DNA from 4 places in the Peribacillus sp. FSL H8-0477 genome. Region 4 is predicted to be linked to each of the others. Evidence: riboswitches for the same ligand, from Rfam matches in the RefSeq annotation. Region 4 holds a riboswitch; each other region holds the start of a gene.
What was found. A riboswitch is a leader RNA that binds a small molecule or an ion and turns the genes downstream of it on or off. The one in region 4 is predicted to bind S-adenosylmethionine.
Positions count from the first base shown of each region.

Region 1: another riboswitch for S-adenosylmethionine. It lies ahead of MHI18_RS15495 (helix-turn-helix domain-containing protein); the one in region 4 lies ahead of MHI18_RS09225 (methionine ABC transporter ATP-binding protein).
Region 2: another riboswitch for S-adenosylmethionine. It lies ahead of MHI18_RS06530 (M42 family metallopeptidase); the one in region 4 lies ahead of MHI18_RS09225 (methionine ABC transporter ATP-binding protein).
Region 3: another riboswitch for S-adenosylmethionine. It lies ahead of MHI18_RS03305 (aliphatic sulfonate ABC transporter substrate-binding protein); the one in region 4 lies ahead of MHI18_RS09225 (methionine ABC transporter ATP-binding protein).

Region 1 is NZ_JBBODE010000002.1:762,670-768,652, reverse strand. It holds gene MHI18_RS15505 (hypothetical protein) at 1-79, opposite strand, end outside; gene fumC (class II fumarate hydratase) at 132-1,514, opposite strand; SAM riboswitch class I at 2,453-2,564, shown strand; gene MHI18_RS15495 (helix-turn-helix domain-containing protein) at 2,648-3,211, shown strand; partial or broken gene MHI18_RS15490 (IS3 family transposase) at 3,205-4,038, shown strand; gene metC (cystathionine beta-lyase) at 4,179-5,360, shown strand; gene MHI18_RS15480 (ABC transporter ATP-binding protein) at 5,419-5,983, opposite strand, start outside.
Region 2 is NZ_JBBODE010000001.1:1,260,714-1,266,696, reverse strand. It holds gene MHI18_RS06545 (tagaturonate reductase) at 1-512, shown strand, start outside; gene MHI18_RS06540 (UxaA family hydrolase) at 509-2,002, shown strand; gene MHI18_RS06535 (IS256 family transposase) at 2,347-3,513, shown strand; SAM riboswitch class I at 4,222-4,324, shown strand; gene MHI18_RS06530 (M42 family metallopeptidase) at 4,417-5,475, shown strand; gene MHI18_RS06525 (ABC transporter permease) at 5,504-5,983, shown strand, end outside.
Region 3 is NZ_JBBODE010000001.1:634,296-640,278, forward strand. It holds gene MHI18_RS03295 (ABC transporter ATP-binding protein) at 1-605, opposite strand, end outside; gene MHI18_RS03300 (ABC transporter permease) at 622-1,413, opposite strand; gene MHI18_RS03305 (aliphatic sulfonate ABC transporter substrate-binding protein) at 1,483-2,460, opposite strand; SAM riboswitch class I at 2,564-2,673, opposite strand; gene MHI18_RS03310 (MBL fold metallo-hydrolase) at 2,773-3,570, opposite strand; gene MHI18_RS03315 (hypothetical protein) at 3,810-4,220, opposite strand; gene MHI18_RS03320 (hypothetical protein) at 4,912-5,235, shown strand; gene MHI18_RS03325 (hypothetical protein) at 5,370-5,780, opposite strand; gene MHI18_RS03330 (helix-turn-helix transcriptional regulator) at 5,783-5,983, opposite strand, start outside.
Region 4 is NZ_JBBODE010000001.1:1,799,506-1,805,488, forward strand. It holds gene sufC (Fe-S cluster assembly ATPase SufC) at 1-296, opposite strand, end outside; gene MHI18_RS09205 (hypothetical protein) at 677-817, opposite strand; gene MHI18_RS09210 (carboxymuconolactone decarboxylase family protein) at 1,039-1,395, opposite strand; gene MHI18_RS09215 (MetQ/NlpA family ABC transporter substrate-binding protein) at 1,997-2,821, opposite strand; gene MHI18_RS09220 (methionine ABC transporter permease) at 2,837-3,505, opposite strand; gene MHI18_RS09225 (methionine ABC transporter ATP-binding protein) at 3,498-4,532, opposite strand; SAM riboswitch class I at 4,704-4,814, opposite strand; gene MHI18_RS09230 (O-acetylhomoserine aminocarboxypropyltransferase/cysteine synthase family protein) at 4,931-5,983, opposite strand, start outside.

The sequences.
Region 1 (5,983 bases), on a different contig from region 4:
TATCATCCATTTCAGTGTTGCATTCTGAACAAAGAACATTAATTTTTCTTAATCCATTACATAACGGACAAAGTGCCATTGCAATTGCTCCTTAGAAGCTTGACCCCCTTAAATCAGAAGGGCTTTGCTTATTATTTATTGACCATTGTCTGCGGGTCGACCCATTGATCAAATTGCTCTTCAGTAAGATAATTTAACTTCAAGGCTGCAGCTTTCAAGGTTGAGGCATCTTTGAAGGCTAGTTTTGCAATTTCAGCTGCTTTTTCATAACCGATATATGGGTTTAACGCAGTCACCAGCATTAAGGATTGATCAAGATTTTCCTTTATTTTTTCTTCATTTGCTTCAATTCCTTTAGCTGCATGTTCGTTGAAGGAAATAATGCCTTCACTTAATAGCTTCACAGATTGCAGGAAATTATAGATAATAACTGGTTTAAAAACATTCAATTCAAAATTACCTTGGCTTGCAGCTACCGATACAGCTGTATCATTCCCAAAAACTTGAACAGCAATCATCGTTAACGCTTCACTTTGAGTTGGATTTACCTTCCCAGGCATAATGGAACTTCCAGGCTCATTGGCAGGAATAGTAATTTCGCCAATTCCGCTTCTTGGTCCGCTTGCCAGCCATCTAACATCGTTTGCAATCTTCATTAAATCCGCTGCAAGTGCTTTTAATGCACCGTGTGCATAGACTAGTTCATCATGGCTTGTTAATGCATGGAATTTATTATCTGCTGTTTCAAATGAATGACCTGTATCGGCAGCTATTTGTTTTGCTGCCAATGCTGGAAACTCAGCCTTCGTATTAATTCCCGTACCCACTGCTGTTCCACCCAGTGCCAAATCTAATAGGTAACGGCTGCTTTCTTCAACCATTCTCAGATCTTTATCAAGCATCGCTTTCCATCCTGAAATTTCTTGACCCAATGTTAATGGAGTAGCATCCTGAAGATGAGTACGTCCAATCTTGACAATATCCCAGAATTCCTCTTCTTTGGCTGCAAAGGTCAACCGAAGCTCTTTAATAGCCGGAATTAATTGATCTGCAACTTCCATATAAGCGGCAATATGCATCGCAGTTGGGAATGTATCATTCGAGCTTTGTGCTTTATTAACATCATCATTTGGATGAAGGGTCTCGTCACTACCTTTTTCCTTCAACCATTCGTTCCCTTTATTTGCAATCACTTCATTAACATTCATATTACTCTGTGTTCCGCTGCCTGTCTGCCAGACCACTAGTGGAAAATGTTCATCAAGCGTTCCTTCCATAATTTCACCACAGATTTGTACAATCGCTTTCATTTTTGATTCTGATAAATCACCTAACTCATAATTCACTTTTGCTGCAGCCTGCTTCACATAGGCAAAGGCTCGAATTAGTTCAAGCGGCATTTTCTCATTACCAATTTTAAAGTTATTCCGGCTTCTTTCTGTTTGTGCACCCCAATATTTATCGAACGGTACTTGAACTTCCCCCATTGTATCTTTCTCGATTCTATATTTCATCGTTTCTCCTCCTGATTACAAGCTTTTACTTAAGCTCTCTTTTGTTTAAAGATAGTCATCTTCCCTTTGTTTTTAATTAATCCCCATTAATATAAAACGCCTTCATTAGTATTGTACAAACTTTAAACTTTTAAAAGCAAGGAATACGGTGGGTAACTTTGGATATAACTGCTAAAAATAGGCGAGAAAGAAAAAAAGACAGCCTCAGCTGCCTTTCAGACTGTAGACAAACTCGGGTGAAAACCGAGTTTGTCTATTTTTTATGGTTTGTATAACATGAACATTGATTTCCACTCTAAGCACTCGCTTTCCGCGGGCGGTCGGTGAGCCTCCTCGGCTTTCGCCTGCGGGGTCTCACCTAGACACGCTTTTCCCGCAGGAGTCTCCTACCTTCCGTTCCAATCAACTTTGTTTTACCTTTTAGATATCCTCGAGTCACTTTGTTTAAAAATAGAAGGATTACAACTTAGGCTAGTGCCACCTAACCATTTGATTCGCAAAATGAAGGCGGCCATTGACTTCACTTTCATTTATGACTTGGTGAAGGATATGTATTCAGAGGTAGACGCCAAAGTATTTCTATAGGAAATCGGAATTTTTAATTCCAATCTCCTTTTGTCTACAAACAAACTGAAAGACAGCCTCTGCTGCCTTTTTACCTGTTTATGAAGCTTTGTGAAAAATGGTGTAGCAAAAAAAATAGCCGAGTGTCATAACACTTGCAATTGCCAATGTTACACTTAATTCTTCCATCTTATTTCCTCCATCCTTAGACCCTATTACTACCAAAATACCATATAGACTGAGTAAGCTGAGTACATATTCTTTACTATTTATTGACAAGTAAGTGACATAATCATGAACACAGATATACTAATCAAGCCGTTGACATGAACCCTGTAATATAGTAAGATTCAAAAAAATAGAATACTCTGAATTTCTTATCCAGAGAGGTCGAGGGAATGGCCCTATGACACCTCAGCAACCATCAATGCAACCCATTGAAAAGGTGCTAACTCCAGCAAGCTTGTATGGCTTGGCAGATAAGAAGATGACTTAACAATAAAAGTCTTCTTCTTATGAAGTGCACCCCAAAAGTTAGAGTCATAATCTAACTTTTGGGGTGTTTTAGTATGGCTAAATATAGCGATGAGTTTAAGTTGATGATTGTGAGAGAGTATCTGAATGGTCCACTTGGCTTCAAACTACTTGTTCGTAAATACGAGATAAAATCACCTACGCAATTAAGAAATTGGGTAAATATATACAAGAACCAAGGCGCAGTTGGACTTTCTAGAAAGAAAACCAATGAATTTTACTCTGTTCAATTCAAGCTTGATGTACTAAGCTTTATGAAAAGGACAGGCGCTTCTTACACTGAAACGGCTCTTCACTTCGGGTTGACCAATCCACCTTTGATTGCTTCGTGGAAAGGAAAACTCCTTGAGAGTGGTGTGGAAGGCCTACTTAAACCGAAAGGACGGCCAGCCATGTCAGACAAAGCGAAGAACAATCAAAGAAGAAAACAGCCTGTAAAAGAGATGACCGTTGAACAGAAACTCAAAAGGGAAAATGAACTTCTGCGTTTGGAGAACGAGTACCTAAAAAAGTTGCGCGCTTTTCAGATGGATCCGGACGGTTATCTCGAAAAGCACAAGCAGCGCTATCATACGAACTCAAAGAAGAATTCCGACTGAAGGATGTACTTCAGTTCATAGGTATTCCCGAATCTTCTTATCATTACCATGTGAAAAAAATGAAGCAAGAAAACCCTCATCAAGAAGTAGAAGAAATCATTCAAGCTATTTTTGAAGAGCATAATGGCAACTATGGGTATCGCAGGATTCGTTTAGCGTTAAAGAACCAGGGACTCCTAGTGAATCATAAGAAAGTACTACGCATCATGAGAAAGCTTGGATTGAAAGGGGATAAGTTCACCCGTAAATCACGTCGATTTAGTTCGTACAAAGGAACAATTGGCACGGTAGCGAAGAACAGAATCCATCGCCGGTTTAAGACCCCTATTCCCTATCAAAAACTCACCACCGACATCACAGAATTCAAGTGTGCGGATGGAGGTAAACTCTACCTCAGTCCGATTTTGGATATGTATAATGGTGAAATTCTTTCATATGGGATGAGTATGCATCCGACACTGGACTTTGTACTAGAGCCTTTGAAGGAAACTCTTCGAGTAGTAAAAGAGGCAAGATACCGAACGACCATCCATTCAGATCAAGGCTGGCATTATCAGCATAGAAAATGGGTCCATACATTGAAAAAACATAACGTGTTCCAAAGCATGTCCCGAAAGGGAAACTGCTTAGATAACTCGCCTATGGAGAACTTCTTCGGATTATTAAAGCAAGAAATGTATTATGGTGAACCACTTCGCACGTACGAGGAACTGAAACGGACTATCGAGTCCTACATTTATTATTATAATAACCAACGCATTAAACAGAAATTGGCTGGAATGAGTCCGGTACAATACCGTCTTCAAACCAACCAATTGGCTGCGTAATATAAAACTCTAACTTTTAGGGGTCACATCATTAGAGGACTTTTTTTGTTTGCCTCTTTTTGAGTCGATCATACTTTTTATCTGGGCGTCGTACAGCGGCCTAAACAGAATTCCCCCCAATATAAAAAGGAGGTTCGACCATGACAAAACAATCTTTTAGTTTTGAAACACAATTACTTCACAATCAGCATAAAATTGATCCTGAAACAGGAGCTGTTAATGTACCGATTCATCTTTCTTCTACCTTTCATCAGTTTGCGATTGATCAGTTTGGCAAGTACGACTATAGTCGCAGTGGGAATCCTACCCGTGAAGCATTAGAAGATATTATCGCTGACCTTGAAGAAGGAACAAATGGATTTGCCTTCGCCTCTGGCATGGCTGCCATTTCCACAGCTTTTCTTCTGCTGTCTGCCGGTGACCACGTTATTGTTTCTGAGGATGTTTATGGGGGAACGTATCGAATGGTAACGAGCGTCTTAACCCGTTTTAATATCGAACATACCTTTGTAGACATGACGAATATCTCCGCGGTGGAAGCAGCGATACAATCTAATACAAAAGCAATATATATTGAAACACCATCTAATCCACTGCTTAAAGTGACCGATATAAAAGCCCTCAGCACACTTGCGAAGCAAGTTGGAGCGTTAACCTACGTGGATAATACATTCTTAACGCCTGCCCTTCAAAAACCGTTAACCCTGGGAGCAGATATCGTCCTCCATAGTGCCACAAAGTTCTTATCCGGCCACAGTGATGCAGTTGCCGGTCTCGCTGTCGTCAAAGATGCAAAACTTGCGGAGCAGCTTGGATTTTTGCAAAACTCTTTTGGTGCAATCCTAGGTGTTCAAGATGCATGGTTGGTTATGCGGGGGATTAAAACTTTACATGTCAGGATTCAACATTCTCAAAAATCTGCTCAACGACTTGCGGAATGGTTAGAAGCACACCATCTTGTTAAAACCGTCCATTATCCAGGTCTCGTTAATCATCCAGATTATCGATTGCAGCAAGTTCAAGCTTCAGGAGCCGGCGCTGTCCTTTCTTTCGAACTTGTGGATGAAGAATTGCTCGGGTCCTTTGTGGAATCTGTAAAGCTCCCTGTATTTGCTGTTAGCTTAGGTGCAGTAGAATCGATTCTGTCCTATCCCGCAAAAATGTCTCACGCTGCTATTCCAAAAGATGAGAGGGAAAAGCGTGGAATAACCGATTCTCTGCTCCGTCTATCCGTTGGGCTTGAAAGTGCAGATGATTTAATTAAAGATTTTTCGGAAGCACTTGAAGCATGTAAAGTACAACTTAGTGCTGGTGCATTATAGAACAGTTGATACAAAAACGAACACTATCCAGTGGATAGTGTTCGTTTTGTTCTTATCATTATTTAGTTACGCTGGGTTGGTGGTTTTCGACTAGTGTCAATAGACCATCTTCCATACGGTAAATACGATCACAATAACCTAGCATCCGTTCATCATGTGTAACCATGATTGCGGCTTTATTTCTTGCTTTGACTTCTTTTGAAATCAGCTGTACGACTTCATGTGCACGATTTGAATCAAGGCTCGCCGTTGGTTCATCAGCTAGAATGATACTAGAGTTATTCATGAAGGCACGCGCAATTGCGGCACGCTGACGTTCCCCGCCGGATAATTCATTCGGGAAATTGTTTAATTTAGCACCTAATCCTAATTCCGTTAATAATTCTTTAGCAAATGCTTTGTCTGCAGTACTGACAGAGCCTGACATTCTTTTTACGACGAGCAGCTGATCAAGAATCGTTAAGTACGGAATTAGGTTTGATGTTTGTAAGATAAAACCAATTTCTTTTAAACGAACGTTTGCTAGTTGTTTTTCTGACAAGCTGGCAATATCTGTTCCATTGATGATCACTTCTCCTGCAGATGCGTGTAAAAGTGCACCCGCAATGGATAATAAGGTGCTT
Region 2 (5,983 bases), 540 kb from region 4:
AGGACGAGGAAGTCGGCCGTTATATTCATGAACTGATTTATGAAGAAATTGTGCCGACGCTCAACTCTGATGTAAAGGTGTTCGCTAATGATGTAATTAATCGGTTTAGAAATCCATACTTTAAGCATTATTTACTAAGCATAAGCTTAAATTCAACCTCTAAATTTACAGCGAGGATTTTACCAACTCTCTTGGATTACCTAGAGAAGAAAAAAGAACTGCCGCAGCGAATCGTTTTTTCCTTAGCCGCCTTATTAAGCTTTTATCGGGGGGAAAGAGAAGACGATGCAGCTGTGCTAGACTGGTTTGCCGCATCATGGAGAGCAGTGGATGAGCAAAAGATGACACTCCAGCAATTTGTCGAAAGCTGTCTGAGTAACGAAGGTATTTGGGGAATGAATTTAACCAGCGTAGCCGGTCTAACGGAATTGGTGACAGACAACCTGAAGCAGATTGAACAAGCTGGAATAAGAGAGGCAATGATGAGTGTCAAAAAGGAGTGGATTTCATGAAGGATATTATGCAGATTACGGAACAGGACAATATTGTCTTGGCTTTACGAAAGCTGGCTAAAGAAGAGAAAATCGTTGTCAATGGTAGCGAAATAGTCATCAAACAAGAGGTTGATCGAGGGCATAAAGTAGCTTTGAAGGATTTAAAAAAAGGTGACCATGTGATGAAATACGGCTTTCCAATCGGTCACGCCCTAGAAGATATTGGAGTTGGTGAGTGGGTTCACACGCATAATACGAAAACGAATTTGTCTGGGACACAGGAATACAGCTACAAGCAAAAGTTAACCGAAAATCCTTTTGAAAATGAACAGCTAACATTTAAAGGCTATAGACGAAGGAATGGATTAGTCGGAATCAGAAATGAGCTTTGGATTGTTCCAACGGTCGGCTGCGTGAATGGGATTGCCGAGAAAATTATTAAACGATTTGAAAAAGAAGTGAAGGATATTGCACCATTTGATAATATGCTAGTGTTCAAGCATAGTTTTGGCTGCTCGCAATTAGGTGATGACCATGAAAATACGAAGCAAATTTTATTGAATGCCGTGAACCATCCGAATGCTGCCGGGGTATTGGTGCTCGGACTTGGCTGTGAAAACAATGAGATGGTCACCTTTAAAGAGTCACTTGGGAATGTCGATGATGATCGGATTAAATTCCTTGTGTCACAAGATGTCACTGACGAAATCGAAGCGGGAGTAGAGATGGTCAAAGAAATTCATGCTCATGCCCAAAACGACAAAAGGGAAGATGTTCCGTTAGCCGAATTGAAAATTGGTCTGAAGTGCGGCGGGTCCGATGGCTTTTCAGGGATTACGGCCAATCCTCTTTTAGGAAGGTTTTCTGATTTTCTGATTGCACAGGGGGGAACGACCGTTTTGACAGAGGTTCCAGAAATGTTTGGGGCAGAAACAATCTTGATGGAACGAGCAGAAACGGAGGAAGTCTTTCATAAAACGGTATCGTTAATTAATGATTTTAAAGATTATTTTCTAACCTTTAATCAGCCAATCTATGAAAATCCTTCGCCTGGTAACAAAGCAGGCGGAATTACCACCTTAGAGGACAAATCATTGGGCTGTACCCAAAAAGCCGGTTCAGCACCCGTGGTCGATGTTTTAAAATACGGAGAAGTGTTACAAAGAAAAGGCTTGAATCTCTTGAGTGCTCCAGGAAATGATTTGATTGCATCCTCCGCACTAGCAGCGGCAGGCTGCCATATCGTCTTATTCACAACAGGAAGAGGAACACCATTTGGGACCTTCGTGCCGACAATGAAAGTATCGACGAATACACCCATCTATGAAGCAAAGCCGCACTGGATCGACTTCAATGCAGGCACTTTGCTCGAAGATGACGTATCACCAGAGCTTGTCTTACGCGACTTCATCGACTACATCATCCAAGTCACCAACGGAGAATTCGTCAACAATGAAAAGAACGACTTTAGAGAACTGGCAATCTTTAAAACAGGGGTAACACTGTAAGGGGAAGAAGCGATTGCTTCTTCTTTTTTTGTTGGTGGAGATACTATTTTCATACCCCGATCCCCTAAAAACCCCTTTGCACACTTTTTGGCTTGTTTTGCACAGAAAAGTCGCTGAACTGCACACTTTTTGCTGGGTTTTGCACAGAAATGAACCCCAAGTGCACAGAAAATCGTTAGTTTTGCACACATCGAAGACATTCAAGGCTTTAGGGTTGTTGAAAATAGGGTATCTTTCTCTACTTTTGATTAAGTCCATATAATTGTGTAAAAAAAGAGAGTCATTTTATTCGCTCTTGGAAACAATGTTTTCACCATGAAAACACATTGAAAAGAGGGAATATAATGACTCAGTTACAGTTTAACCTTGATATCGATCTTTTAAAACTTTCCATTATGAATTCTAATCTTGATGCCGTGATTAAATCAGCGGTTGTGTTGATCTTAAATGAGTTTATGGAGAAAGAGAGAGACAACCATCTACAAGTTTCATCTTATGAGCGCTCTACCGAGCGTCAGGATTATCGAAATGGCTATTATGAACGTGATTTTACGATGAGTATTGGCAAGATTAAATTGAAGGTCCCTAGAACACGTAATGGCGACTTTTCCCCTTCTGTATTTGAAAAATATGCTCGGGTCGATCAAGCGCTCGTCCTTTCCATGTTAGAGATGGTAATCAATGGAGTTTCTACACGAAAGGTTACTCATATTGTCGAACAGCTATGCGGTGAAAATGTCTCAAAATCCTTCGTTTCATCGCTGACTGAAAAGCTTGATCCCATTGTTAATGGCTGGGCAGGGAGGCCCCTCAATACCACGTACTACCCCTTTGTTTTCGTAGATGCCATGTATATCAAGGTGCGTGAGCACCATCAAGTTGTCTCAAAAGCCGTATATATTGCGACTGCCCTTACGGAACAGAATAAGCGAGAGATTCTAGGGCTCCATGTAGATCATGTAGAAAGCTTTGAATCTTGGTCACAGTTCTTTAAGCAACTAAAATCCCGCGGTCTTCAATCCCCGAAACTGGTGATTTCTGATGCCCATCAAGGGTTAGTCAAAGCAGTCCAACGGGAATTCATTGGGACCAGCTGGCAACGGTGCAATGTCCATTTTAAACGGAACATTATCGAAAAACTGCCTAAAAAGGGATCATCTGATATTCGCTTGATGATTAAACGGGTATTTGAAGCAGTCACGATAGATGATATTCGTCTATTTAAAACGGAGTTAATAAATAAATTTGGTGAGGAATCAAAATATGAAAAAGCCCTTCAAATTTTGGATGAAGGGTTCGAAGACACCATTCAATACATGAATCACCCTGAAAAAATCAGGCAGCACATTCGTAGTACAAATTCGCTGGAGCGTTTAAATCAAGAAGTACGCAGAAGAGAAAGAGTAATCCGGATCTTTCCTAATACCCAATCTGCTTTCCGATTAGTAGGTGCTCTCTTAATGCAATATCAAGACACAGTTTACGACAAGAAAAAAGCATTGTCGAAGTAGTTATTTTTCAAAACTTCCATCATGAATCATTTCACATTCAAACAGGGCTGTCAAAGTGAAAAGCCTTTGACAGCTCTGCCCGAATGCGAGAGAAAATGGCCATGGAAGTTTCCAAAAAAAAGTGTAAGGTTAGGGTTTTGTGCAACTCTAAAAACAGTTTTTTATCCGTTTGAAAGCGTCCAATTAATCAGAGTGAAAACATTGTTAACGAATTTACACAATAATAAGGACTTGACTCTACTTTTCTCATATTTGGCATCTAACCAGTCTTGATGACTCTATTTTCATAACCCCGAATGCCCAAAAACGCTCTCCGGCGTTAATCAGGTCAGAAGTGAAAGGTCTGGGGGGGCTGTCTTTTGAAAATGAGTATCTATCTTTACTCTACTTTAGAGATCCAACTTAGATTCTAGTAAATGACATATTTTCAACAACCCTTGGGATCTTGAAACGTTTTCTGGTGAGATGTTTTCGCACAAAAATAAGCGCCAGGCGCACATAAACACCGTGATTTAGCACGAGGTTGTTGCTGGGAAGCGGCAAAGAAGGATTAAGGATGGTTTGTCTTGTGACTATCGAACAGGCTTGTAGATTTAAACATTCAGATAGTAATTTAATATATCAGAAAAATGATAAAAATGAAAAAATAGATTGACGTGCTTCGAATTCTGGCTTATGCTAATTTCATTATAAAAATACATAATTGATTTCTTATCCAGAGAGGTGGAGGGATATGGCCCTTTGAAACCTCGGCAACAGGTTCCTTGTGAATACTGTGCCAATTCCATCAGGTTCGCCTGATAGATAAGAAGAACAGAAAACTAGTTATTATTTATTCTGTCCTCTTCTTAAAAAAGAAGGGGACTTTTTGTTGTTTGGGGATGAAAAAAGGGGGAGTAAGAAATGGAGAAAATCGTTAGAGAGCTTTCTGTGCTGCACGGACCTTCAGGCTTTGAACAGCCAGTTATCCGTTACATAACGTCAGAACTTGAATCTTTAGCAGACGAGTGGTCTGTGGATCATCTTGGTAATATTACTGCGATAAAAAAAGGAAGTAGACCGGGGCCAAGGCTGATTCTTACAGCGCATATGGATGAGGTTGGCTTTATTATTCGAAGCATTACACCTGATGGCTTGCTTAAGGTCGAGTCTTTAGGAGGTCATGATATTCGTATATTGGCCGGTCAAAAGGTACGGGTTCGAACTGGTACTGGGTATTTAATTGGTGTGTTTGGCGGGATTTCTGCCCATTATCGGAAGTTTGAAAGTGAAAGAAAGCTTAAGTCTGTCAGAGAATCCTATATCGATATTGGAGCCCGTTCCAAGAAACAAGCAATCAATATGGGTGCTGCTATTGGGGATTCCGTTACCTGGCTTTCGGACGTTACCGTTTTGGGCAACAGTGATACAGGGAGGATAGTTGGCAAGGGCTTTGATGACAGGGCAGGCTGTGCGGTGTTGTTACAGGTGCTGAAGGATCTTCCAGATTTCTCTGGAGAGCTTGTCATTATCTTTACGGTTCAGGAAGAGATAGGCCTAAGAGGGGCGAAAGTAGCAACAGAGGGGATTGCTGCTGATGCAGCGATTGCCATTGATACGACAGCAGCCAGTGATACTCCAGAAACTGTCCTGGATGATGAGCTTCAGATTGGTGGAGGAGTTGGCATTAAGGTCATGGATGCAAGCTTAATCGCCCATCCAGCCATTAGAGAGAAGCTAAAGACACTGGCAGAAGAGGGAGGAATTCCGTATCAGCTGGAAGTATTTCCTGGAATAGGGACAGATGGTGGAGCCGTTCACCTCTCCAACAAAGGGATACCGACAGGCGTGCTTTCTATTCCATCCCGTAACGCACACTCTCCAATTGAAATTATTGATATCACAGACTTAGAAGCTGCTAAAGACTTGCTTACTTTGTTTATTACTAATGAAGATGAGTTGCTAAGCTTCACTTCCTTTTAAAAATATGTAAATAAGACAGGTGAATCCTATGTATGTAATAAAACGCTTACTAACGATGGTTGTGACTCTCTGGATTATTATGACGCTGACCTTTGTCATTATGAACAGTATACCAGGCGATCCATTTGCGTCAGATGCAAAATCATTACCGGAGGAAATTGTTAAAAATATGAGGGCAAAATATAATTTGGACGAACCGTTGCCTGTTCAATACGTTCTCTATATGAAGGATTTGCTTCATTTTGACTTTGGTCCTTCGATTCAGTCTAAGACAAGAGATGTGAATACATTGATAGCAGAAGGGTTCCTGCCATCAGCTATATTGGGGCTGCAAGCAATGGTTGTTGCCATTATACTAGGTTTGGCTTTAGGCATTATCGCTGCCCTCAACCATAATCGAGGGCTAGATTACCTTTCGATGATTGTGGCAATAGTGGGGATTTCTGTACCGAGCTTTATATTGGCACCTTTGCTGATTAAATACGGTGCTGTCGAGGCAGGAATCCTT
Region 3 (5,983 bases), 1.2 Mb from region 4:
GTGAGTACCTCAGCTAATACACCTGGCTGCCCCTTTAAAATAAGAATACGATCACAAAGATATAAGGCTTCATCGATATCATGAGTAACTAATAGCATCGTCGTATTTTTCTTTTTCCAGATAGAGAGTAATAATTCTTGCAGCTGCATTTTGGTAAAAGCATCTACCGCACTAAAGGGTTCATCAAGTAATAGTACTTCAGGCTCCGTTACAAGTGCCCGCGCAATCGCAGTCCGTTGAGACATCCCTCCAGAAAGATCCTTTGGGTAATGTTTTTCAAAGCCCGTGAGACCTACCGTACCCAACAATTCGTGGACGAGAGCTTCTTGATCCCCCTTGAGCCCAAAGGATACATTTTGTTCAACTGTCAGCCAAGGCATCAGCCTCGGCTCTTGGAACATCATTCCGACTTCTTCCTTCTCAAGACTAAAGTTCCCTGTGTAGTCCTTATCCAACCCTGACAGGACACGCAGCAAGGTACTTTTTCCACAGCCGCTTGTTCCTAGTATCCCAATGATCTCTCCCTCCTCCACGGTGAAAGAAACATCAATTAATCCAGCCTGTTTATGATTGAATGTCCGTGAAACCTGTTGTACAGATAACATATCGATTCCTTCTTTCTCAATGTTGATTTGCCAAACTGTCCTGCCACCTTAGTGAGCGTTCTTCAATCATTTTTAGGAACCAGTCGGTTAGTTTACCTAGAATAGCGAAAAGAAGAATACTGCCGATTATCGTATCTGGAGAATACGTATTCTGGCCGACAATCAACAGGTAACCCAGCCCTTTGCTTGCCCCCATAATTTCTGCCGCCACAACAAACATCCATCCAAGGCCAAGACCGCTGCGGATTCCTGTCAAAAATGATGGAAGCGAGGCAGGAAGAATAATTCTGCGGACAATTTGAAACGATGTAAAACCATATATTTTACCGACTTCAATCAGCTTACGATCTACACCCCGTATCCCGGCCACCATGTTCAGATAGACTGGAAAAAACACCCCAACCGCGATGAGCGTCACCTTCGAGGTTTCACCAATGCCCATCCAGAGAATAAACAACGGTACCCAAGCAAGCGATGGAATCGATCGAAGCGCTTGAATAATGGGATCCACAAGTTCTTCAAAAATTTTCAGATAACCCACCAATGAACCAACGATTATGGCAGCCAGTGTTCCAATAAAAAATCCTGCAAACACTCTTGTTAAGGTCGAACCAAGATGTCCCCAAAGGGTTCCTTCCAACACCATTTGATATAGGCTGGCAATAATTACAGATGGTGCAGGCAGCAAATGGGCTTCAATAAGCCCCATTTTGCTTGCTGCTTCCCATAACACGACTAATGTCACTGGCAGGATGCTGCCCAGCAGAAGCCTACGATTACTCTGCGGCTTTTTACTTGTCATTGTCATTTTGTTTATTTGACCCAATTTAAGCGCACGATTACTTTGCTCTAACATCCTATTCCCCTCTCTTCTCCATTACTTGGTGACTTTCTCCGCGTATGTCGGGTTAAGTAACTTTTCTGTCAGCTCATTAACGTCGGTCGAGTCTTTTAATAAACCAGCTTCTTTGAGTACCTCTCCTGAACCAGTAATAATGGCTTTTTGTTCATCACCGGGAATCGGTTTAGAAAAATCCGTACGTTCCAATTGTTTTTTTGCAACCTCAAGTGAAATGCTTGCTTCTTTCGCAAGAATTTCTGCGGTTTCTTCTGGATGGTCGATTGTCCACTGCCGAGCTTCCTCATATGCTTCAAGAACTTTTTCCACATATTTTGGATACTTCTTAGCAAAGTCCTCACGAACATCCAACGTACTAAAACTATTAAAGTCAGGATTTCGGTAAAAGATTTGAATATCTGATTCCAATTCTACCTTAGCCATATGTGGATCAAGACCCGCCCAAGCATCTACATCACCTGATTGAACAGCTGCAGCTCCGTCACTGTGCTGTAGGTTTACAATTTCAACATCTTTCTCTGTTAATCCAGCTTCCTTTAACGCACGTAAGAGAAAAATATAGGGATCGGTACCCAGCGTTGCCGCTACTTTTTTCCCCTTTAAATCAGCTACTGATTGAATACTTCCTTTTTTGGCTAAAAGCGCCGTCCATTCCGGCTTTGAGGAAATATAGACGGTTTGGATAGGTGTGCCCTTTTCTTTGGCAAGCAAGGCTGCCGCACCTGCAGCTGAACCGAAATCAACACTATCTGAACTAAGAAATTCTAACGCTTTATTAGAACCTTGGCTGAGGACGAATTCGACATCAATACCCTCTTCTTTGAATTTCTTTTCAGCCAGCCCCTGATCTTTTAATACCAAGCTAACCGGTGAATAATACGCATAATCAAGAATAATTTTCTTTGGTTTTCCGTCCTTACCAGTCCCGCTGGCATCGTTCGAGCATCCTGAAAGTACTAATCCTACTAATGCCAATAATATAGCCCATTTCTTCATTTCCCTACCTCCGTTTTCTCTAGAATACCGATTTGCTTACTTGGTTTAATAAGCGCAAAAAACCCTCTTCAAAAAACAAGAAGAGGGTTTTTAAAAAAATCCTCCCTCATCTTTCAGATCAGTTGATCTGCAGGATTTAGCACCTTTTCAAGCATTTGCTTGATGGTTGCCGGGCTTCACAGGGCCTATTCCCTCCGCCGCTCTCGATAAGAGTGTCATTACTATTTAATTAAGGTATTTATCTGTTTGAAGTATATAGCACATAAATTTCAATGTCAATAATATTCTGAATATTTTATTTTATATTTCGATTCACTTTTCTTTTTTAGCGGCCTCTCTGACATTATGTAAATGTGTATCCTTCATTCCTTCAAAAAATTCATACTGTTCCCTAAGTGCGTCTTCACAATCTTCGCTTTGTTTTAGGGATTGTAAATAATGAATCGACTGATTTACACGCTGTTGTATGTCTTCCATTGAATTCGTTACACTCCCATGTCCCGGAATTAAAAGCTCTATGTTTCCTGAATCAATGATTTTCTTTATTTTGTTAATCGTTTTCTGATAGCTTTCATAATTGTCAAAAATAAAAGGAAACTCTACATCTGACAAGTGGTCTCCAGCCACAAGTATTCCCCCAGGTTCAATGACCGTAACGAGTCCATCATTGGTATGGCCAGGAGCAAGGTAAAATGTAAGCATACGATTACCTATCTTCATTGTTTCGCCGTCATTGGCAACGGCACACTCCACCTCCGGATACAAAATTGGATAAGAGCGTTTCAAATAGTATTTCTTATCAAAGTCATGGATTTGTTTGAGTGGAAAGTCCTTTGCAGGATGATTGGTAAAGGCTGCTGAAGCGATTACTACTGCATCCGGGAATGCTCCGTAACCAATAATATGGTCAAAATCACTATGGGTAAACAGCAGATACAGAGGCCTTCCTCTTCGAATTGCAGCTACATAAGATTGGATTTCACATACTTCTTCCGGCAGCCAGCCCGGGTCGATTAGCAGCAAAGACGTCTCTGCATCTATCATCGTTGAAGTGGTTTGGTACAGCGAACTTTGAAAAACGACAACGGTCTCATTCTGAAAAACAATCATGTGTTTCCCCCTTTTCCTACTATTATATCAAAGAAGAAGCAGCTTAAAAGAATACTGAAACGGCTGTTAACCTTCATAATTCCCCACCCCTCTCCAATATAAATCAGCTTAACCACCCTTTCTGGACGATCGAGCAAGATAGATGAAGTGGGGCGAATTTACTTGAATTTAAATTTAGGATTATAAATGAATCCTAAAAAGACCGCCATTGGCGGTCTTCTGAGCTACTAACACCTACGTTAGTTCATGAAAACAATATCTAATTTTCCAGTTACTTTACCAGAAGCGTATCCATCTTTCACGTCGACATAAAATTTACCTATTTTCATGCCTTTGAATAACGCCTTTCCACCAGCTAAGCTATGATAGCCTGTAGCCTTTCCAGTACTAGCATTGACGAGACGAACCTGTATTTTACTATAATCAGTTAATTTCTTACTTCCAGTAGAGGTCTTAAAATAGATTGGGGAAACTAGTTCGATTTGTATGTCACTACCTTTGTTAGGATTACCAATTTCACCATCATATTTTCCATCTTCAGTTTGAAAGGAATACCGTGGAACACTTGCTTGAGCTGAAGAATTATCTAATGCCAATCCACCTGCCAGAACGAACACTACAGTACTTAAAATTAAAAATATACGTTTCATTGTATCACCTCCTTTACCTCACTATAGCTTCTTTGAATTCAAACATCTTTTGGTAGCGTTATCACCATCGTTATAACAGTTTTAACCACTACGATTGTTGGACTATCTGTCCGTCTTAATTTGGTATACCAAAAGAATACGATATTGATGTGTCCAACATGTGTACATATAAAATAATCCTGATAAAAAAGAGCACAAAGAAAAAAGAGGCTGCAAATACACGCTCCTCTTCATGGGTAATCTTAGTGTTTTTTTTGCTCTAACCAGCTCCTCCAAGTAAGTTATAAACGTTCACCCATTTTCGCACCATAGAACGATCAATGGTCTATTTTTCAGGCAAATTCCTGTAACCGCAACTTCTTGCAAGTAGCCATTGATCACTGCTCAAATTCACATCTTATTTGACCATTAAAATCCCCCCGAAAGTTATTGTCTAACTTTCGGGGGTCACATCAACTGGGCAGCCTTTTTCATGTTTTTATTAACATAACCCCTGATCTCGGAAGCTGGCCTCGAGCTGGGTTTTTATTTTTATAGAAGAGTAGTGGGTGGTTCGTATTTTTAAATTCATTATGGGGTGTTTTTAGTACAATCTGATATATTATTATTATGTTAACGGTAGTTTATAACTGGTGATTGTATTAAAGAAAAAAGAGGATTGTATAAGATTTCAAGCGAGAGAAAAATTTAATTGAATAATTTTGAAAACCATTGTACTTTTATTTTTGTAATTATTAGTGGGATTTTCTTAACAATAGGTGCTGAAAAGAAAAGTAATTTATATTACTCTCTTAGCATCGGAGTAATTGGGTTATATCTGATATTTATCGTCTATTTAGTAGGTGAAAATGGTATAACTCTTTCGTTTGTCATTCAACATATGTCAGCACTTCTAGTATTGGACTGTGGCTATTTATATGAAGATAAAGAAAAAAGTAAAAGAAATAAAATTTTATCTAAACTAACGACAGGATTTATAATCTTATTTATGTTATCAATGTTTACAAGAAGTTGAAAAAGGAAATTTTTTTGCGTTATTTGAATGGAAGATACCTTAATGCACTATTTTTTACCTGAATTTGAATGTATGATTTGTGTAAGAATCATACATTCAAAAGAACGTCAATTGGTGGCCATTTAAATGTAATTTTACAATCGTTTTGTTATGATAGCTCCAAATCCAATCATCATATATATTCCCATCATACATATGATCAACATACCAGTTTCAATAAAATGAACACCCATTGAATATAAAGTTAGTAAAGCAACTCCACTACCACAAAGAATAACATATAGTACTATCATAAAATATCGTTGCATAAGCATTACTTTTCGTTCATCAACTTCTGGAACATTTCCATTTCTTTTTTTGTTCAATTTAGAAAAAAACAACCAGATGACAAATCCTAAGATTGCTCCACCTACCATAGGAATAGCTATATCATATCTGTACTCACTAGTGGCGTTACCCTCAATATATATACCTAAGAAAACTCCTAATATTATAGATACAATAACAACAGCCCAAATAATTTGTTGTAATTTTTTCATTTTCATAGTTATTCCCCCTTCGATTTCTCTAAATAAAATAATTCCTCAATTGGTACATCAAAATACTGTATTAATTTTAGAGCCAATTCCAAACTGGGATTATACTTGTTCTTTTCAATTGCATTTACAGTTTGACGTGTAATTTGTAAATCCTCTGCCAGTTTGACCTGTGTTATACCTCTTTTTTTTCTAATTTCCTTAATGTGATT
Region 4 (5,983 bases):
TTTGTAACACCGCTGATTTCACTTGGATATTGCATAGCAAGGAATAACCCTACACGTGCACGTTCATCTACTTCCATATCCAATACATCTTCGCCGTCAAACGAAATACTTCCGCTTGTTACTTCATATTTGGGATGGCCCATAATTGCGGCAGAAAGTGTTGATTTACCTGTACCATTTGGTCCCATGATTGCGTGGATTTCTCCACCTTTTACTTCAAGGTTTACACCTTTTAAAATTTCTTTGCCCTCGATAGAGACATGAAGATCCTTAATTGTTAAAGTTGAAGCTGACATATGAATACCTCCGTGATCTATATTCCTATTTTATAGCCAAAAGCTATTTTCTCTCTTTATAAAAGTAATTCTCACTTTATTCTCATTACAATTTTATAACAAATCAAATCTGTAAGCAACCATTACGATGTACTTTCTACTACGGTGATAGTATTAACCTTAGATCCTTTACACATAATGTGTCCATAAAGTCGATGTTTCTTCCGTTAAACCCACATTTAACTGGTTGTAAGAAGAACTTATCCAGCAATAAAAAAAACTGCCTTTTTGGCCAGATAAATGCTACCGAATCGAAGAAGGCAGCAATCCTACGCTTATCCTTCACCCATTAGGCATATTATCTTCCATTAAAGGCAGTTTCATTTGATTTATTATTTATATTAGGAATGAAGTTTCCTGCGAAGTTCATTAACGATCATATTGCTTGCTTCATAATCTCTCTCTCTTTGTTTTTCGACTTGGATCCGGACATCTAACCTCCTGCCGTACTCACTATAGCCTACGCCATGTGATTGTTGCATCGCCTTTTCCATTTCGCTGGTTACGTTAAAATCTAGAGAGTTGATAATGAATCAATCCTTTCTGGTTTTGTAGTTCTAATTTTATCATGTTTCTAAAAGATTACTCAAAGGTCATATACCCGCCCTACCATTCACTAAACATGATATAACTTAATAACAGCCAGCATATAAGGTATAGATGAAAAATACCTCCTAATCGCTGGCTCTTAAGCAGTAAGTGTTCACCGTAATAAATCGTCCAATGCTTCCTGAACAAGCGTAACTCCCTGACTAAGTGCAGCTCCGCCTCCAAATGCACCAGTTACTCCAACAGCTTCCATAATTTCCGTTTCGGATGCTCCATTATCAATACAACCCTTTAAATGATAAATAATACAATATTCATCCTGTGCGTACAGACTGATTCCTAAAGCTATTAATTGTTTTCCCTTTTGAGTAATTTGGCCTTCCTTGAAACAGGCTTTCGCAAAATCATTGTAAGGACCTGCGATTTCTGGCATCTTTTGTGTAAAAACACCCATTCCATGTTTGAATTCATATAGGGCTTCTTCAGTCGGATTAACAGGTTCGCTTGTCATTAGTAACATCTCCTTATACATCTTTTTTCTCTAGTATGGTCAGATGCTCAAGTGATATACCAACAACAAGAGGCTGTTCCGAGTTGGGTACGGGCAATAGATGGGTTAACTTACCTTATTCCATCATGCGTGCCGAAGATTAATGACCCTTTTTAAAATTTTAGCAAGAATTATTGTAGGCAGTAAATTGATAACGGTCTAATTGGACTGGTTATCGGTCTTCCGGCCATGTTTATCGGTCTAACTGGAGGTTGTATCAGTCTAACTAGGTTTTATCAGTCTACTTCATGGTTGTATCTGTTTATCTTGACTGGTTATCGGTCTGCCAGACACGTTTATCGGTCTAACTGGAGGTTGTATCAGTCTAACTAGATTTTATTGGTCTACTTCATGGTTGTATCTGTCTATCTTGACTGGTTATCGGTCTGCCAGACACGTTTATCGGTCTAACTCCTGTATAGCCTTTATTCAACCAATCTGCGCTGGAAGGCTCTAAAGTAGCGACCGAGGAGACAGTTCAGATTTTGAAAACCATCTCTCCCTCTACAATTTTTCGCAAAAAAAAGACTGTCGCAGTTCTCGACAGCCTCAACTCATCTATTTATTCAGAAACAGGTACAACCGCACCTTCATATTCTTTTAAAATGAAATCTTGAATTTCTTTCGAATGCAATACTTCTACTAGTGCTTTAATCGCTTTGCTGTCTTCATCGCCTTTTCTTACGGCAATCACATTCACATATGGTGAATTTTCATCTTCGATAGCAATGGAATCTTTAAGGGGATTTAAGTCTGCATCAATTGCATAATTGGAATTGATCATAACCGCATCGCCTTCTTTATTATTATAAACCTGAGGTAATAATGCTGCTTCAATATCCGTTTTGAACGTAATTTTCTTTGGATTATCTGTAATATCTTTTACAGTAGCCGTCGTTTTATCGATGCCTTCTTTAAGTGTCAATAATCCTTGAGCTTCAAGCAATGATAACGCACGACCATGATCAGCAACCGAGCTGCTCATAATAATTTCAGCGCCATTTGGAAGTTCGTCGAGAGACTTATACTTTTGTGAGTAAATTCCGATTGGCTCGATATGAATACCGCCGGCATTTACAAAGTCATATCCATTTTCAGCAATTTGCGCTTCTAAATAAGGAATATGTTGAAAATAGTTTGCATCCAAGTCTTTTTGCTCTAATGCTTTGTTCGGTAAAACATAATCCTGGAACGTTTCAATTTTCAGCTCGATTCCTTTTTCTTCAAGAAGAGGTTGAGCTTTTTCAAGTATTTCTGCATGGGGTACGTTTGAGGCACCCACCACTAATTCTACTGAATCTTTCCCGCCTTTTGAATCGTCATTACCGCAGGCAGCAAGCGCAAATGTTAAAACAAGAATTAAGGCAAAACTGACTATCTTTTTCATGAATTCATCTCCTAGTTATCGTTTGTCTAATTTCGTTGTGAAAAAGTCACCAATGATTTGAATAATAAATACAATTAATAAAATGATAATCGTAGCAATTAGCGTCACATCATTTTGACCTCGCTGATAACCATCCAGATAAGCAAGGTTTCCGAGACCGCCTGCTCCAATTACACCAGCCATCGCTGTATATCCAACAAGTGCAATTGCAGTTACCGTGATACCGGATATAAGGGCTGGTAATGATTCCGGAATCAACACTTTCCAAATAATTGTATTGATTGTCGCCCCCATTGACCGTGAAGCTTCAATAACACCCTTGTCAATTTCACGTAATCCTATTTCGACCATCCTCGCATAAAAAGGAGCTGCACCAATAATTAACGCAGGAAGAGCTGCATTTTCACCAATCATTGAACCCATAACTGCCCGGGTAAATGGAATGAGAAGGACAATTAAGATGATAAACGGAATGGATCTGAATATATTTACAAATGCGCTAATGACCACATTAACAGGGCGATTTTCCCATATGTTTCCCTTTGACGTCAAAAATAACACTAGACCAAGGACAATTCCCAATATGAAAGTTGCCACAATTGATATTCCTGTCATATAAAGTGTTTCATATGTTGCTTCCATCATTTCTTCCCAATCAACGTTAGGCAATAATTCTTCAATCATGTGAAATCACCTCCACGCCAACCTGCTGCTCTTTGATATATTGTATGGCCTGGTCCATTTCTGCCTGCGCACCATCGATATGAATAAACAGCGTACCGTATGAACCATGTTGTGTTTGCGAAATTTTCCCTTGTACAATATTTACATCCAGCTTGAAAGAACGAACAAGCTGAGTAATTAAAGGACTCTCGGTCGATTCCCCGACAAATGTCAGCTGAATAACCCTGCCTTCTGGGAAACGTTCCAATAAATGCTCAATCGTTTCCTTCGTTTCTTCGGGCTCGGTTACTTGTTGAACAAATCTCTTCGTAATCGGTTGAGCAGGGTTACGGAATACATCTAGAACAAGGCCTTGTTCTACCACTTGCCCGCTTTCCATAACTGCAACACGGTGACAAATCTTCCGAATGACATGCATTTCATGGGTAATTAAAACAATTGTCAATCCTAATCGTTTATTAATATCAACCAGAAGTTCTAGAATTGAATCAGTTGTCTGTGGGTCGAGGGCTGAAGTTGCCTCATCACAAAGAAGTACTTTAGGATTGTTCGCCAGCGCTCTAGCAATGCCAACTCTTTGCTTCTGCCCGCCGCTTAACTGAGAAGGATACGCGTCTTCTCTGCCTTCGAGACCGACCAGATTAATCAATTCATTTACTCTTTTTTTCGTTTCAGTTTTCGACACACCGGCAATTTCCAGAGGAAAAGCAATATTATCAGAAACCGTTCGAGACCAGAGCAGATTAAAATGTTGAAATATCATACTGATTTCTTGTCGAGCCTTTCTGAGCTCTGTCCCTTTAATTTTAGATATTTCCCGGCCTGCCACAATAACCGAGCCATCCGTTGGTGTTTCAAGACCATTTAACATCCGAATTAACGTGCTTTTTCCTGCTCCGCTATATCCAATGATTCCGAAAATTTCACCTTGATCTATCTTCATGCTGACATTATCGACAGCTTTTATTAATCCACCTTGGGCCAAGCCTGTACGAAAGGACTTACTTATTTGTGATAATGTTATCAATAATCTCACCTCTTTATTCAATACATTCTATGAACTTAGTAAACTTCCTCTCAAGAAAAGCCTTCACATATATCGTTTCTCATTTCACGCTAAACATGTATTAGAATTTCAATTAAGAAACAAAAAAACCTTTCCGCAAGAGCAGAAAGGCAGGCTAAGAAACTAACCGTCCTCTCATCTCCCAAAGCATAACTGCTTTGTGTGAATTGGCACCTTTCCAAGGTATTCCTTGTCGGTTGCCGGGCTTCAAAGGGCACATCCCTCAGCCTCTCTTGATAAGAGTAAAACGTATATGTGATTGAAGGTTTCCCCTCGTTTAAAGTCCATAATAATTATTACAAAATAATATCATGAATAAAGAGATGGTGTCAATCAATAACATCTAGTGTCAGATGCTCTTAACTAGTTTTAATTGAAGTACTCGTAATTCCTGTTGCTTTTCCGATACCATCTTCGAGCGCCTCAATTAAATCTTCCACGTTTTCAATGCCAACCGATAGACGTACGAGATCCGCGCTGACCCCCGATTTTAGTAATTCCTTATCATTTAATTGTTGATGTGTTGTACTTGCAGGATGAATAATTAAACTCTTAGCATCGCCTACATTGGCAACATGTGACCATAGCTCGATGGAGTTAATCAATTTCGCTCCCGCATCGCGGCCGCCATTAATTCCAAAGATAACGATGGATCCTGCACCCTTTGGCAAATATTTATCAACCAGTTTTTTATCCGGATGATTTTCATTACCTGGATAGGTTACCCAGCTGACAGCGGGATGATTTTCCAAATAGGTTACAATTTCTTTTGTATTGGCTAGATGCTCCTTCATTCTCACATGAAGCGTTTCTAAACCGAGCGTAAATTGGTACGCACTTTGTGCACTCAAAGTCGGACCAAAATCACGAAGCAATTGCACACGTGCCTTTGTTATGAATGCAGCAGGACCCGCTGCTTCACTGAAAACAATCCCTCCGTAGCTCGGATCCGGTTCCGTAAAGCCAGGGAAATTGGGTGAATTCCAGTCAAAGTTTCCACCATCAACAATAATACCGCCCAATGTCGTCCCATTACCAAGCAGCCATTTAGTTGCGGAATGGATCACAATATCAGCTCCGAATTCAATTGGCCGGCATAGATAAGGTGTTGCAAAGGTATTATCAATAATCAGCGGTATACCATTTTCATGAGCAATGTCAGCAATAGCTTCAATATCTAATACTGTTAAACTTGGATTACCAATGGTTTCTCCAAAAATAGCCTTAGTTTTCGGCGTAATTGCTTTTCTAAAGTTTTCTGGATCCTCAGGTGAAACAAAGTGAACTTTTATCCCATACTTCGGCAGCGTGTTGGCAAATAAGTTGTATGTTCCTCCATAAAGGGTTGAAGCTGCTACAATTTCGTCCCCAGCTCCAGCTAAATTGAGGATGGCTAGTGAAATAGCAGCCAT